One region of the Vibrio maritimus genome, then DNA from elsewhere that is predicted to be linked to it. Evidence: predicted binding sites of a transcription regulator. Region 1 holds the regulator's gene; each other region holds the start of a gene.

Region 1 (4,290 bases):
GCCCAAGGCAAGCCTGTGTTTATTCTATTCCATGGCTTAGAAGGCTGCTTTTACAGCCCCTATGCCAATGGACTGATGCACGCCTTTGCTAAGCAGGGCTGGCTGTCCGTCATGATGCACTTTCGCGGCTGTGGGCCGAATCCGAATCGACTTGCCAGGGCTTATCATTCCGGTGAGATTGGTGACGCAAGACAGTTCATTGAGCTTTTGGATCATCGTTACCCAAATAGTAAAAAGGTTGCCATAGGCGTTTCCCTTGGCGGCAATATGCTCACCAACTATCTTGCTCACTATGGTAATGATACTAAGCTGAATGGTGCGACCGTCATCTCTGCCCCGCTCGACCTCGCAGCGTGCGCGAGACGTATAGAACAAGGCTTCTCTAAGGTCTATCGCTCTTACCTGCTCAGCTCAATGAAAAAGAATGCGCTTAACAAACTTCATCTACTGAGTGAAGTTCTCGGGCTGACCGAAGAGCGCATCAAGAACATGAAAAAACTCTACGAGTTCGATGATTTGATCACTGCACCTCTGCATGGATTCAAAGGTGCCGATGACTATTATCAGCGCTGCTCTGGTCTACCTCGCCTACGAGAAATCACGGTACCGACCCAGTTTATTCATGCCAAGGATGACCCCTTTATGACACACGAGGTCATTCCAACCTTTACACTTCCCAACCATATCGACTACCAATTGCTTGAGCGAGGTGGTCATGTCGGTTTTATGACTGGCAGTCTCAGGCGCCCGCGTTTTTGGCTAGAAGAGACCCTGCCAAGTTACTACCAGCATCTGATTGATTAGCCAAAAAGAGCAACCACACCATTTGTGAATCAGCAGTGGTATAATCCTGCGGTCATAGAATTGAGAGGTATTTATGATCATCCCATGGCAACAAATTGACGCAGATACGCTGGATAACCTTATTAAAGAGTTCGTGCTGCGCGAGGGCACCGACTATGGTGAGTCGGAGGTGTCGCTAGACGACAAGGTTCGCCATGTTCGCAGCCAACTCGAGAGCGGTGAAGCCGTCATCGTGTTCTCTGAGCTGCACGAGACCGTCGACATTAAATCTCGTCGCGCGCTGTAATTTTTCGGTAGCGACGTAAGTAGCTGCTATATTGAAAGGCTATTGAACTGAAATTGGCCCATAAGGTCTAACTCCTTATGTGAGTTAGCAAATTTATAACGACAATTACAAATACACAGGAAGTGTTATGTCAGCAAAACACCCGATCATTGCTGTAACGGGCTCCTCTGGAGCTGGAACGACAACAACGTCAGAAGCATTCCGCAAGATGTTCAACATGATGAGCATCAAGCCTGCGTTTATTGAAGGTGACAGTTTTCACCGTTTTACGCGTCCAGAGATGGATATCGAGATCCGCAAGGCAAAAGAGCAAGGCAAACACATCAGTTACTTTGGTCCTCAAGCCAACGATTTCCCAGCCCTAGAAGAGTTTTTTCGCAACTATGGGCAAAATGGTACGGGGCAGTTTCGCCGCTACCTGCATACCTTTGATGAAGCCGTACCCTACAACCAAATGCCAGGCACCTTTACCCCGTGGCAAGACCTGCCAGAAAATAGCGATGTACTATTTTACGAAGGCCTGCATGGCGGCGTCGTCGACGGTGATGTGAATGCCGCTCAGCACGTTGACTTGCTGATTGGCATGGTGCCTATCGTTAACCTTGAGTGGATTCAAAAGTTCGTGCGAGATACCCGCGATCGCGGTCACTCAAGAGAAGCGGTCACCGATTCGATTGTTCGTTCAATGGATGACTACTTAAGCTATATCACGCCACAGTTTTCGCGTACTCACATCAACTTCCAGCGTGTACCCACCGTCGATACCTCCAACCCGCTCAACGCCAAAGGCATTCCGAGCTTGGATGAGAGCTTTGTGGTGATTCGCCTACGTGGTATCAAGAATGTCGACTTCCCTTACCTGCTCGCTATGATTGATGGCTCATTTATGTCTCGCCACAACACCATAGTGGTCCCTGGGGGTAAGATGAGTTTTGCGATGGAATTAATCGTCAGGCCAATACTTCAACAGCTCATAGAAACTGGCAAAATAGGTTAGGTTTTGTGAGCCGAATCTCGATGATTTTTTATACCGTGATCATGTGCACAGTTTTGTATAGATAAATGGGCTTATGACACGATTAAAATCAAGAAAAGTGGCGCAAAAAAGGATACTATTTCTTTGAAACAGAAGATCGCTTGCGCCATCTTCAAAGTGCTTTTATGCTAGTAAGTCTTAACAAACGGGCTTGCTAACAAATATGGAAAGCAGCAAGCATACCCTGCAGAGGAAGTAAGATATATGGTTCTAGGTAAACCTCAAACCGACCCAACGTTAGAGTGGTTCCTTTCACACTGCCACATTCACAAGTATCCATCGAAGAGCACGCTTATCCACGCGGGCGAGAAAGCAGAGACGCTTTACTACATCGTAAAAGGTTCTGTAGCGGTACTTATCAAAGATGAAGAAGGCAAAGAGATGATCTTGTCTTACCTTAACCAAGGTGACTTCATTGGTGAACTAGGCCTGTTCGAAGAAGACCAAGAACGTACAGCATGGGTACGAGCAAAATCACCTTGTGAAGTTGCGGAAATCTCATTCAAGAAGTTCCGTCAGCTTATCCAAGTTAACCCAGACATTCTAATGCGCTTATCTGCTCAGATGGCAAGTCGTCTACAAGTGACTAGCCAAAAAGTAGGTGACCTAGCGTTCCTAGACGTAACGGGTCGTATTGCACAGACGCTACTAAACCTAGCGAAACAACCAGATGCAATGACTCACCCAGACGGCATGCAAATCAAGATCACTCGTCAAGAGATTGGCCAAATCGTTGGTTGTTCTCGTGAAACAGTAGGTCGTATTCTTAAGATGCTAGAAGAGCAGAACCTAATTTCTGCACACGGTAAGACTATCGTGGTTTACGGTACTCGTTAAGAGCGCGTCGCAAGATTTAAAAAGCCACCTTCGGGTGGCTTTTTTGTTTTTGGGGTTTGGTATTTTTGGAGACTACTGATGCGTACTCTCAAAAATTTTGTCCGCCGAAGCAGCAACAAAGCCTTGATAGTAACTGCCATCGGCTAACTGATAGCGCTTAGCAAACTCATAGAATCCACCAGGAATCACCTGATCACCATCAGTAAATGCCACGGACACTTTGTCTGCCATCGTCGAGGATTGCTCCAAAAGAACCTCTGGTGAGCCTTTTACCTCACCACCTGATTCATTTATCGCAAACCCTGCATCACGAAGGTGCTGGTTTACGCCAACGACCTCGGCAAAGCGATCAAGCTGGTTCACGCTCACCGTAAAGTGATTCGCGCCATAACCATGAGCGGCAAGCCATGAAGCGTACTCACTTTCTTGCGCCAGTGTTTGGAAGTCTTGATAGCTTAGATCCCACAAGCGGCCACCATATAAAAACTCAGCAGAAGATAGCTTAGCGCTGTCCACCTGAGCCACTAGCTTGGCCACGATATCTTGTAGCGATTTAGAGCACTCTTCTACTCGCAATTCACTGATAAACACCTTAGGAAGCAAAGCATTGCTATGTTCTAGGTGAATCGCGGTCAGCTTTTTGGATTCAAAATCGTAATGGCCACTCACCTCGTAACCAAGGTCTAGAAACGGCTTAGCCAGCGTGTCGATACCCAGCGGTGCAACATTAAAGGTTCGCAGAGCAATATGGTCATTGATGAGCGACTCATCTTCTCTCAGCAAGTCATGAACCTTGTGAGCTGAAGGACATAAGCGAGTAATGTAGTCTTGCCACAAATGGCCAAATAACGCGTCAACAGTCATATCCAGATCCTTATAGTTCAATGCCAGGGCTCAGCGTCGCAGGAAGAACGGTGTTATCGCCTTCCATCGATGCCATAGGGTAAGCGCAGTAATCCGCTGCGTAGAACGCACTTGGGCGAAGGTTGCCAGAAGCGCCCGGACCACCAAACGGCGCATCACCGCTCGCGCCGGTTAGCTGACGATTACGGTTTACAATGCCTGCTCGGATGTGGTCTGTGAAGTATTGCCACTCCTCATCGCGCTCTGAGATAAGACCTGCCGATAGACCAAATCGAGTGTCGTTAGCCAGTTCTACCGCTTGCTCTAGGGTCTCGTAGCGTAACAGTTGTAGCAGCGGCCCAAAGTACTCTTCATCAGGAAGCTCAGCGATATCTGTCGCATCTAGTAGTGCTGGGGTCACGAACGCCGCATTCAAGCGTTTTGCTTCGACTAAGCTCTTACCGCCTAGCTTCACCAGTTCAGC
Region 2 (4,290 bases), 1.4 Mb from region 1:
TGGCAATTCACGCTGGGACTTGCTCGATGTAATGAGAGCCTGCCATGCTCTCCGTCCTGAGGGTATTGAGTGGCCTGAAAACGAGGAAGGCTTTACCAGTTTCAAGCTAGAGCACCTTTCTGTCGCGAACGGTATTGAGCACGAAAACGCACACGATGCGATGGCTGACGTCATTGCAACCATTGAGCTTGCTAAAAAAGTTAAAGCAGCACAGCCTAAGTTGTTCGACTACTTCTACTCAATGCGAACCAAACGCAAACTCAATGAGCTGGTAGATATCGTCAATATGACGCCGCTTATGCACGTATCTGGAATGCTCGGTAAAGAGTGCCAATACACTAGCTGGGTCGTACCAATTGCATGGCACCCAACAAACCAAAATGCAGTGATTGTTGCCGATCTCGCCAAAGATCCTCAGCCGTTACTAGATTTAGATGTCGAAGCACTTCACAAAAGGCTCTACACCAGACACGATGATCTAGCAGAAGGTGAACTGCCTGTTCCACTTAAACTTATTCATCTAAACAAATGCCCTATTCTTGCTCCAGCTAAAACGCTAACCGCAGAAAATGCAGGTGTGATCGGTATCGATAGAGAACAATGTTTGAAGAATCTTGCTCTCATCAAGCAGAACCCTGAAATACGAGAAAAGCTAATTGGGTTATATAGCATTGAAAGAGAGTTTGAAAACGATGACGACGTTGATACTCAGCTCTACAGTGGTTTCTTTACACCAGCAGATCGCAGTGCGATGGATATCATTCGAGATACCGATCCAAACAATCTATCGGCATTAGACATTAGTTTTAGTGACTCTCGCGTCGAACCTCTGTTATTTAGATACCGAGCTCGCCATTTCGCGTGGACCCTTGATGAGACTGAGCAGCAGAAGTGGGCAAATCATTGTCGTGAATTTTTCGAAAGTCGTATTGAAGACTACATGCTAAATATGGAAAACTTAGTTCACGAACATGAGTCTGACGAGAAGAAGCTCGCCATACTAAAATCCGTCTACCGCTACGTGGAGCGTCTCGTTTCTTAACTTCTCCATCCTCGTAGTTAAAAAGCAGCCACCTACTTTTCACTTGTGTGGCTGCGACATATGTTGCAATACTATTCATCACTAAGAGGAAGCCATGCTCAAAACCGTGCTTCGCTATTTACTGTCTTTTGCTGTCATTTTCATTTCTCTGTGGCTAGGCAATGCGATTCAAAGCTTGTTAGATGTTTCCATCCCTGGCAGTGTTTTCGGAATGCTCATTCTATTCACTGCACTTGCTACTGGTGCCATGCCTGTGTCCATCGTGCAGCCAGGTGCTCACGTGTTTATTCGTTATATGATCCTGCTGTTTGTGCCCATCAGCGTGGGATTAATGAACCATTTTGAAATGTTAGTAGAGAATGCCCTACCTATTTTGGCAAGTGCCGTTGGTGGGTCTTTTATCGTATTGATCGCGCTTTCGGTATTTCTCGATCGCTTCTTAAAAAAGGGAGACAAATAATATGTGGCTTCCTATTACCGTTGCGGTATTTTTCTTCGCCCGCTTCGTTGCAATGAAAGTGAAAAACCCGCTCTTCAACCCGCTACTCATCAGTATCGCGATTTTGATCCCCGTTCTAGTCTGGTTCGACGTATCCTTTGATACCTACTACGCGGACAATGAATGGATCAGTTATTTACTGCAACCTGCCGTCGTTGCATTAGCTTACCCACTTTATGAACAACTTCCACAGATTCGTCAGAACTGGCGAATCATAGCGCTTGCCTGCGGTGTAGGTAGTATTGCCTCAATGTTTACAGCATCAATCATCGCAGTGTTGCTAGGTGCAGATATGGACCTAATTGCGAGTTTACTTGGTAAATCTGTCACCACCCCAATTGCTATGGAAGTCTCCAGTCACTTAGGGGGAGAGCCATCCATTGCGGCTATCCTTGTTCTTCTGGTCGGCTTATTTGGCGCCATAATGGCCTATCCAATTTACAACCTCTTTGGTGTCACCCACCCAATCGCCAAAGGCTTAACAATGGGGACGGTATCGCACGCCCTAGGGACAGCGACAAGTGCGGAAAAAGATCCGCGAGACGCCGCTTTTAGTTCATTGGCATTGGTTATTTGTGGTGTAATCACCTCTATCTTAGCACCGTCAATGTTCGCGTTTTCAATTTGGCTTACCCACCTTATCTCTTAACCTAGACTTGCCTAAGCACGCTTATGGATTGGTGGACCTCACCAATCCATAAATTGTGTGACTTCACTCTTATTGTGAGGTTATTGCATTCATTACATTTTTAATTGTGATCGCAATCACCTTTATCTCTGCAAAACTTGCTTAGAATGTAAGAAAACGTCCAATAACATAGGAAACCGCATGACTGATCGTTTTGATTCTGCGTTGGCCGAAATCCCAGAACAGATTGCAAATTTTCTAAAGCCTATTATTACTGCGTCTGACTTCGACGCTACGATTTCTAAGTCGCAATTTGAAGAGTTATTAGCAATCTCAGGACTCGAAGACGATGAACTTCGTGTTGCCCTACTACCGTTTGCTGCCGCTTATTCCTACGCGCCAATCTCTGAGTTTTATGTCGGTGCCATCGTCCGTGGTTTATCAGGTCGATTATATTTCGGTGCCAACATGGAAATCATCGGCGCGCAATTGGGTCAGACTGTTCACGCTGAACAGTCTGCGATTAGCCACGCCTGGATGAAGGGTGAAACTGGTCTTAAAGACATCACCATTAACTACAGTCCATGTGGTCACTGTCGTCAGTTTATGAATGAACTTACGACAGCAGATACCTTAGTTGTTCAATTGCCTCAACGTGACGCGATGACACTTCAAGAGTATCTACCTGAGTCTTTTGGTCCTAAAGATCTTGGCATTACTGATGCGCTGATGAGCCCAAAACAGCACGGTTTATCGACTGAAGAGACAGACGCATTGATCTTGTCGGCAGTTGATGCCCTCAATAGAAGTCACTCTCCTTACACACAAAACTTAAGTGGCGTTGCTATTGCGACTGAAAGCGGAAAGGTATACCAGGGTGCTTATGCTGAAAACGCGGCGTTCAACCCGAGCCTTCCTCCACTTCAAGTGGCATTTATGCAGCTATTACTTGATGGTGAATCATTCGAATCTATTCGTTTAGTCGCACTTGCTGAGATGGCATCTGGGAAAATTAGCCACCTTGCAGACACTCAAGCAACTCTTGAGGCCATTGATCCAGACATTCCACTCGAGTACATCTCGTTGTAATGATATGAATTCGAACCTTTTTATCAGCCCCGCTTAGTTGCGGGGCTGTTTTTTTAAGTCTATTGAAAAGGAATGGTAATTTCCCGCGCAAACGATTGCTTTCCTGGTTAATTCCAGTATGATCCACCGCAATTCTTCCTCATGAACGATCAAGGATATTATATGTTTGGTACTGCTACTCGTGAAAATGCTACGCGTGTATTACTGTTGGGCTCAGGTGAACTTGGTAAAGAAGTTGCCATCGAATGTCAGCGCCTCGGTCTCGAAGTCATTGCTTGTGACCGCTATGCAGATGCCCCTGCGATGCAAGTTGCTCACCGCAGCTATGTACTGGATATGCTCGACGGGGAAGCACTCGAAGCTATCATCGAAAAAGAGCAGCCTGCGTACGTCGTACCAGAAATCGAAGCCATCGCGACTGACAAGCTAGTTGAGCTTGAGAAAAAAGGCCTGAATGTCGTACCAACGGCTAATGCAACCAAGCTGACGATGAACCGAGAAGGTATCCGTCGCCTAGCAGCAGAAGAGCTGGGCCTTAATACATCACCTTACCAGTTCGCTGACAACTATGACGACTTTAAAGCGGCAGTTGCTCACGTTGGCGTACCTTGTGTTGTGAAACCTGTAATGAGTTCTTCTGGCAAGGGTCAAAGTGTCATCAAGACAGAGGCGGACATTGAGTCTGCATGGACTTATGCTCAAGAAGGTGGTCGTACAGGCGCAGGACGCGTCATCGTTGAAGGCTTTATCGACTTCGACTACGAAATCACCTTGCTTACCGTTCGAGCGGTTGATGGCGTTCATTTCTGTGCACCGGTAGGGCATCGTCAAGAAGACGGCGACTACCGCGAGTCATGGCAGCCACAAGTCATGTCTGAGAACGCTCGAAAAGCGGCAGAATACACAGCTGAGCAAGTCGTAAACGCGCTTGGTGGTTACGGTATCTTCGGTGTTGAACTGTTCGTTAAGGGCGATAAAGTTATCTTCAATGAAGTGTCTCCTCGCCCACACGACACGGGCTTGGTCACACTG
Region 3 (4,290 bases), on a different replicon from region 1:
GGGATCGGGTTTGGGTTGGTGGCGAGCGTTTGCCAAGCGACGGGGGTGGTTATCTCTCACTTTGCGCTAGTCCAAGGGGACTTGCCACCGCTTCTCGGGGCCTTTATCCGTCTGACTATTGGTGTGGCCGTTGTTGCTTGTCTTATTCCACTGTTCGAGAAAAAGCCTTACCGCTCGATGGTTCAGCAAGGGCGCACTATGAAAGCGGTGAGTTGGTATTGGCTAATCGCCGCTATCTTTGTTGGAACTTTCCTTGCGTTGTGGCTGCAACAAATTGCGCTCAAGCATGCGAATCCGGCAGTAGCGCAGACCCTTATTGCAACCAGTCCATTGTTCATTTTGATTATCTACGCAGTGCGAGGAGAGCAAATTTCTCGTCGTAGTGTTGTCGGTACTCTGTGTGCGCTACTGGGAATTTCTTTGTTCTTTTTGTAAGCGACAAACTAGCTAATCAAGTAGACAGCGAAGCGTCATCGGAGCGTCGGTGACGCCAAGTCTCTGAGCGGCCGTCAATCCTTGCTTATCTTGATAACATAAGTTGTGCCAAGCTCGGAAGATATCCAGAAGGGGATGTATTCCAGCGGGTCTTAGCTTTCTTCTGGGCTCATTAACGAAGCTCTCAAACAATAGCTGGAATCTATCTTGATAGAAACTGACCTGCTTGGTGTTCGCAGTTTGTAGCCAGTATGAGACGTTAGGGTTGCTACCAGCTAAGTAGCAAACGCCTTTGCTTGCTCCCGAGCTTTGATGAGTGACTGCCCAGCGATCTCTCCACCACCCCATTAACACCACATCCACAAGGTCGGAAGTCTCACCATCTTGCCATTGGTCGTCTTGTTCTACATACATCAGTTCGACATGGTTACTTTGAATCTGCTTTAAGAAAACGCTCAGCGCGGCAGAACGAAGTACAGGATCTTGGGGCATGTAGAGAGTAATACGTTTATTGCCGTCTGAGTTTTCCTCGAACAGTGACTCTAGAATCAGCAAATAGTGTGCATAGGAAGTATAAGGTGCGCGAATGAGCGACCCCACCGCAGGGTACGAAAAACGCGCGTAATTCCCCAAAGGGTCTTCAACATTGCTTCTTGCCAGAATGTTTTGATAGGTGAGGTCAATGCGTGCCTTTAAATCGGACGCTGATGCTGAAATCTCATGGTTGGTTTCTGCGCTATAGCTTTTCGGAACAATCTGAGCATTTACAGCGTATGCGTCATGATCTTCTAACGCGTCTGTGGCATCACTTGCAGAATAGTTCGTGTGCTGGCAAAGCACATACCCCGATTTAGCGTCGCAGGTAGCAAACCAAAAAACACCATTGTTACTTTGTGGTTGCAGTGCACGATAATGCGATGCGAGTTCAAAAGTATCGGCATGTTTTATCCAGCGACCATCAATATCCGCGAGTTTACGTCGGCAACGACTCGCGATTTGATCAATGTGATCGTAGAAAGTCTTCGGATTAATACCTAACTTACGACAAATCTCACGAACGGAATATCCGGTGAAAAGCAGCCCTAAAAGCGACTCTTGAAAGCTCAGTTTCTTGTTACTTCCAGACCATTTATCAACAAAGGTACCCTGACAAGCTTTGCAGCGGTAGCGTTGACGATCACCACTAAAACCAAACGAGTGGTAACGATCTTTGTGGGTATGAACAGAGAGCCCAAAATGTTCGCATTGAGGATCTTTGCATGAAGGGAGTCCTTCATGATGATGAAGTTTCAACCGTTTAAGCTCATTGAGAACTTCTTGGTTGTTAAGTAGGGGGGGAAACGCGCCACACTCGCGGCATACCATCGCTGGCCGTTTAGGGTTACTGTGCTGCAGGATATAGAGGTTTGCATCACTTAGTCCAAAATTGTCACACGCCAATGTTTTACAAAAATTGAGCTGTAACCCTTCTGCGGCCATCGGCAGTCTGCCTTCTGACACGTTCACCCCCTATGGTTTGTTTCGCACCGCGGACTCACTCAGTGATTATCTCACAGTACGCTTTATCGTTATCCAGTTAGAAAAAAGCCAGCTCATTTCAGGCTGAGAGCTGGCTTTTTCTGATTACAGGTTAATCGCAGTTTCCAGTGCGACGACCATCATATCGTTGAATGATTTTTGACGATCTTCTGAGCTTAGTTTTTCACCACGAATGATGTGGTCAGAAACAGTAAGTACGGTCAGTGCTTTTGCACCAAGGTCAGCGGCAACGCCGTAGATGCCAGCGGCTTCCATATCAACACCAAGAATACCTAGATGCTTCATTTTGTCGAAGATATCAGCTTCTGGAGTGTAGAACAGGTCTGCAGAGAAAATGTTACCCACTTTTACAGGTACTTCTTGAAGGCGAGCTTGCTTAACCGCTTCTTCTAGTAGGCCAAAGTCTGCGATGGCTGCGAAATCGTGATCGTTGAAGCGAATGCGGTTCACTTTAGAATCAGTAGAAGCACCCATACCGATTACAACGTCCATTAGGTTTACATCGTCACGCACAGCGCCACAACTACCCACGCGAATAACGTTTTTTACACCGTAGTCTTTAATCAGCTCATGAACGTAAATGCAGCATGACGGGATACCCATACCGTGACCCATAACGGACACGCGTTGACCTTTATAAGTACCGGTGTAACCGAACATGTTACGAACATCACACACTTTCTCAACGTCTTCTAGGAAGGTTTCAGCGATGTATTGAGCACGAAGTGGGTCGCCTGGCATTAGGACAGTTTCTGCGAAATCACCTGGTTTTGCATTGATATGTGGGGTTGCCATGGAGTCACTCCTAAAGTTTTAACTAATATTGTTGAACGTGTCGTTCTTTGTTGTGGGTGATTCTAGCGCTTGGTGTAAGGGTTCTATGAGAGTTTAGTCACAGTTTTATCTGTAAGGAGAAGATAATGACAGGATGATAACTAAATGTGTTGAAAGCGGTAGAGCAATCGATTTTTCTGCAACTAACAGCGATGGCGAGTTATTTCTCATCTCGATGTGAACCAATCGTTCCCCCTCTCCATATAATTGTACAAAACAATTTTTTGTATCACATTCCAAAGTAGTCTAATACTTATACATAGATATTTTTTGTACAACGTTAGCAAGAGCGATAAGAATAGGGAGATGGCAATGGGTGACAAAATTAAAGTGGGTATCAGTTCCTGTCTTTTAGGTGAAAAGGTTCGATTTGATTCAGGTCATAAGCAAAGCACGTACGTAAACAAAGAACTTCGTGACTATTTTGACTTCGTATCCGTGTGCCCGGAGGTGGGCATGGGACTGTCTGTTCCACGTCCTACGATTCGATTAATGAGTGACGAAGAGCGCATTATTCTAGTTGAAACAAAAGACGCTTCGAAAGACTATACCGATGGCATGATGCAATTCACCCGAGGTAAGGTCGATGAACTCAAAGATACCGAAATGTGCGGCTACATCGTGTGCGCGAAATCGCCAAGCTGCGGTATGGAGCGTGTGAAGGTCTATTCAAATGGTCACGCATCAACCGATGGCGTTGGCTTGTATACAAAACATTTGATGGAGACTATGCCTTGGCTGCCAGTGGAAGAAGATGGCAGGCTCAATGACCCTATATTGAAAGAGAACTTCATATCGCGCGTATATGGCCTGAATGACTTCTACAAATCAATGGATGGGGAGCCAACTGCGGGTAAAATCGTTGCGTTTCATTCACGATACAAGCTGACGCTCATGGCGCATGACCCTGCCTCGTACAAGGAGTTAGGTAGATTGGTGGCCAATCAAGCCGATTATAGCCCTGAAGAGTTTTATCAAGCTTATCGCCTCGGACTGATGGAGGGTCTTAAGAATCGTGCAAGCCGTAAAAACGTAACCAACGTTCTTATGCACATCCAAGGCTACTTCAAACGCTCGCTCACTAAAGCTGAAAAAGCAGAACTTGCGACGGTAATAGACGACTACCGTACGGGCATACTTCCTGTTCTTGCTCCACTTACGCTGCTGAAACACTATCTCAATGCGTATCCAGATGAATACTTGGCGCAGCAGCAGTTTTTGCAACCACACCCAGAGGAGATGCGTCTAAGGTATGGCTTGTAATGAAACTCTATATGCGATCCGTGAAGTCGCCGATTTAACGGGCGTAAAGCCCGTTACCTTGCGAGCGTGGCAGCGCCGATACAACTTGATCCAGCCACAGCGTACTGACAAGGGGCATAGGCTCTACACGTCGGAGGACGTTGAGCGTATCAATACCATACAAGGTTGGCTTAGCAAGGGCGTTTCTATAGGCAAGGTCAAGTCGTTACTCGACTCTAA

Evidence for each region. Region 1 encodes CRP, which controls carbon source genes, mostly activating them, when cyclic AMP is high. Its sites were predicted from a motif close to TGTGANNNNNNTCACA; they were not measured.
Region 2: a site for CRP is predicted at 2,247-2,262, ahead of cdd (cytidine deaminase). Genes of this name have one in related genera too.
Region 3: a site for CRP is predicted at 2,856-2,871, ahead of deoD (purine-nucleoside phosphorylase). Genes of this name have one in related genera too.

Annotation. Positions count from the first base shown of each region.
Region 1 is NZ_CP090438.1:293,400-297,689, reverse strand. It holds gene LY387_RS01350 (hydrolase) at 1-804, shown strand, start outside; gene LY387_RS01345 (YheU family protein) at 878-1,090, shown strand; gene LY387_RS01340 (phosphoribulokinase) at 1,218-2,087, shown strand; gene crp (cAMP-activated global transcriptional regulator CRP) at 2,331-2,963, shown strand; gene LY387_RS01330 (DUF1338 domain-containing protein) at 3,036-3,827, opposite strand; gene astD (succinylglutamate-semialdehyde dehydrogenase) at 3,838-4,290, opposite strand, start outside.
Region 2 is NZ_CP090438.1:1,648,014-1,652,303, reverse strand. It holds gene sbcB (exodeoxyribonuclease I) at 1-1,042, shown strand, start outside; gene LY387_RS07605 (CidA/LrgA family protein) at 1,137-1,502, shown strand; gene LY387_RS07600 (CidB/LrgB family autolysis modulator) at 1,504-2,190, shown strand; gene cdd (cytidine deaminase) at 2,371-3,258, shown strand; gene purT (formate-dependent phosphoribosylglycinamide formyltransferase) at 3,421-4,290, shown strand, end outside.
Region 3 is NZ_CP090439.1:358,615-362,904, reverse strand. It holds gene LY387_RS18245 (DMT family transporter) at 1-435, shown strand, start outside; gene LY387_RS18240 (lactate dehydrogenase) at 448-1,935, opposite strand; gene deoD (purine-nucleoside phosphorylase) at 2,059-2,769, opposite strand; gene LY387_RS18230 (YbgA family protein) at 3,121-4,071, shown strand; gene LY387_RS18225 (MerR family transcriptional regulator) at 4,061-4,290, shown strand, end outside.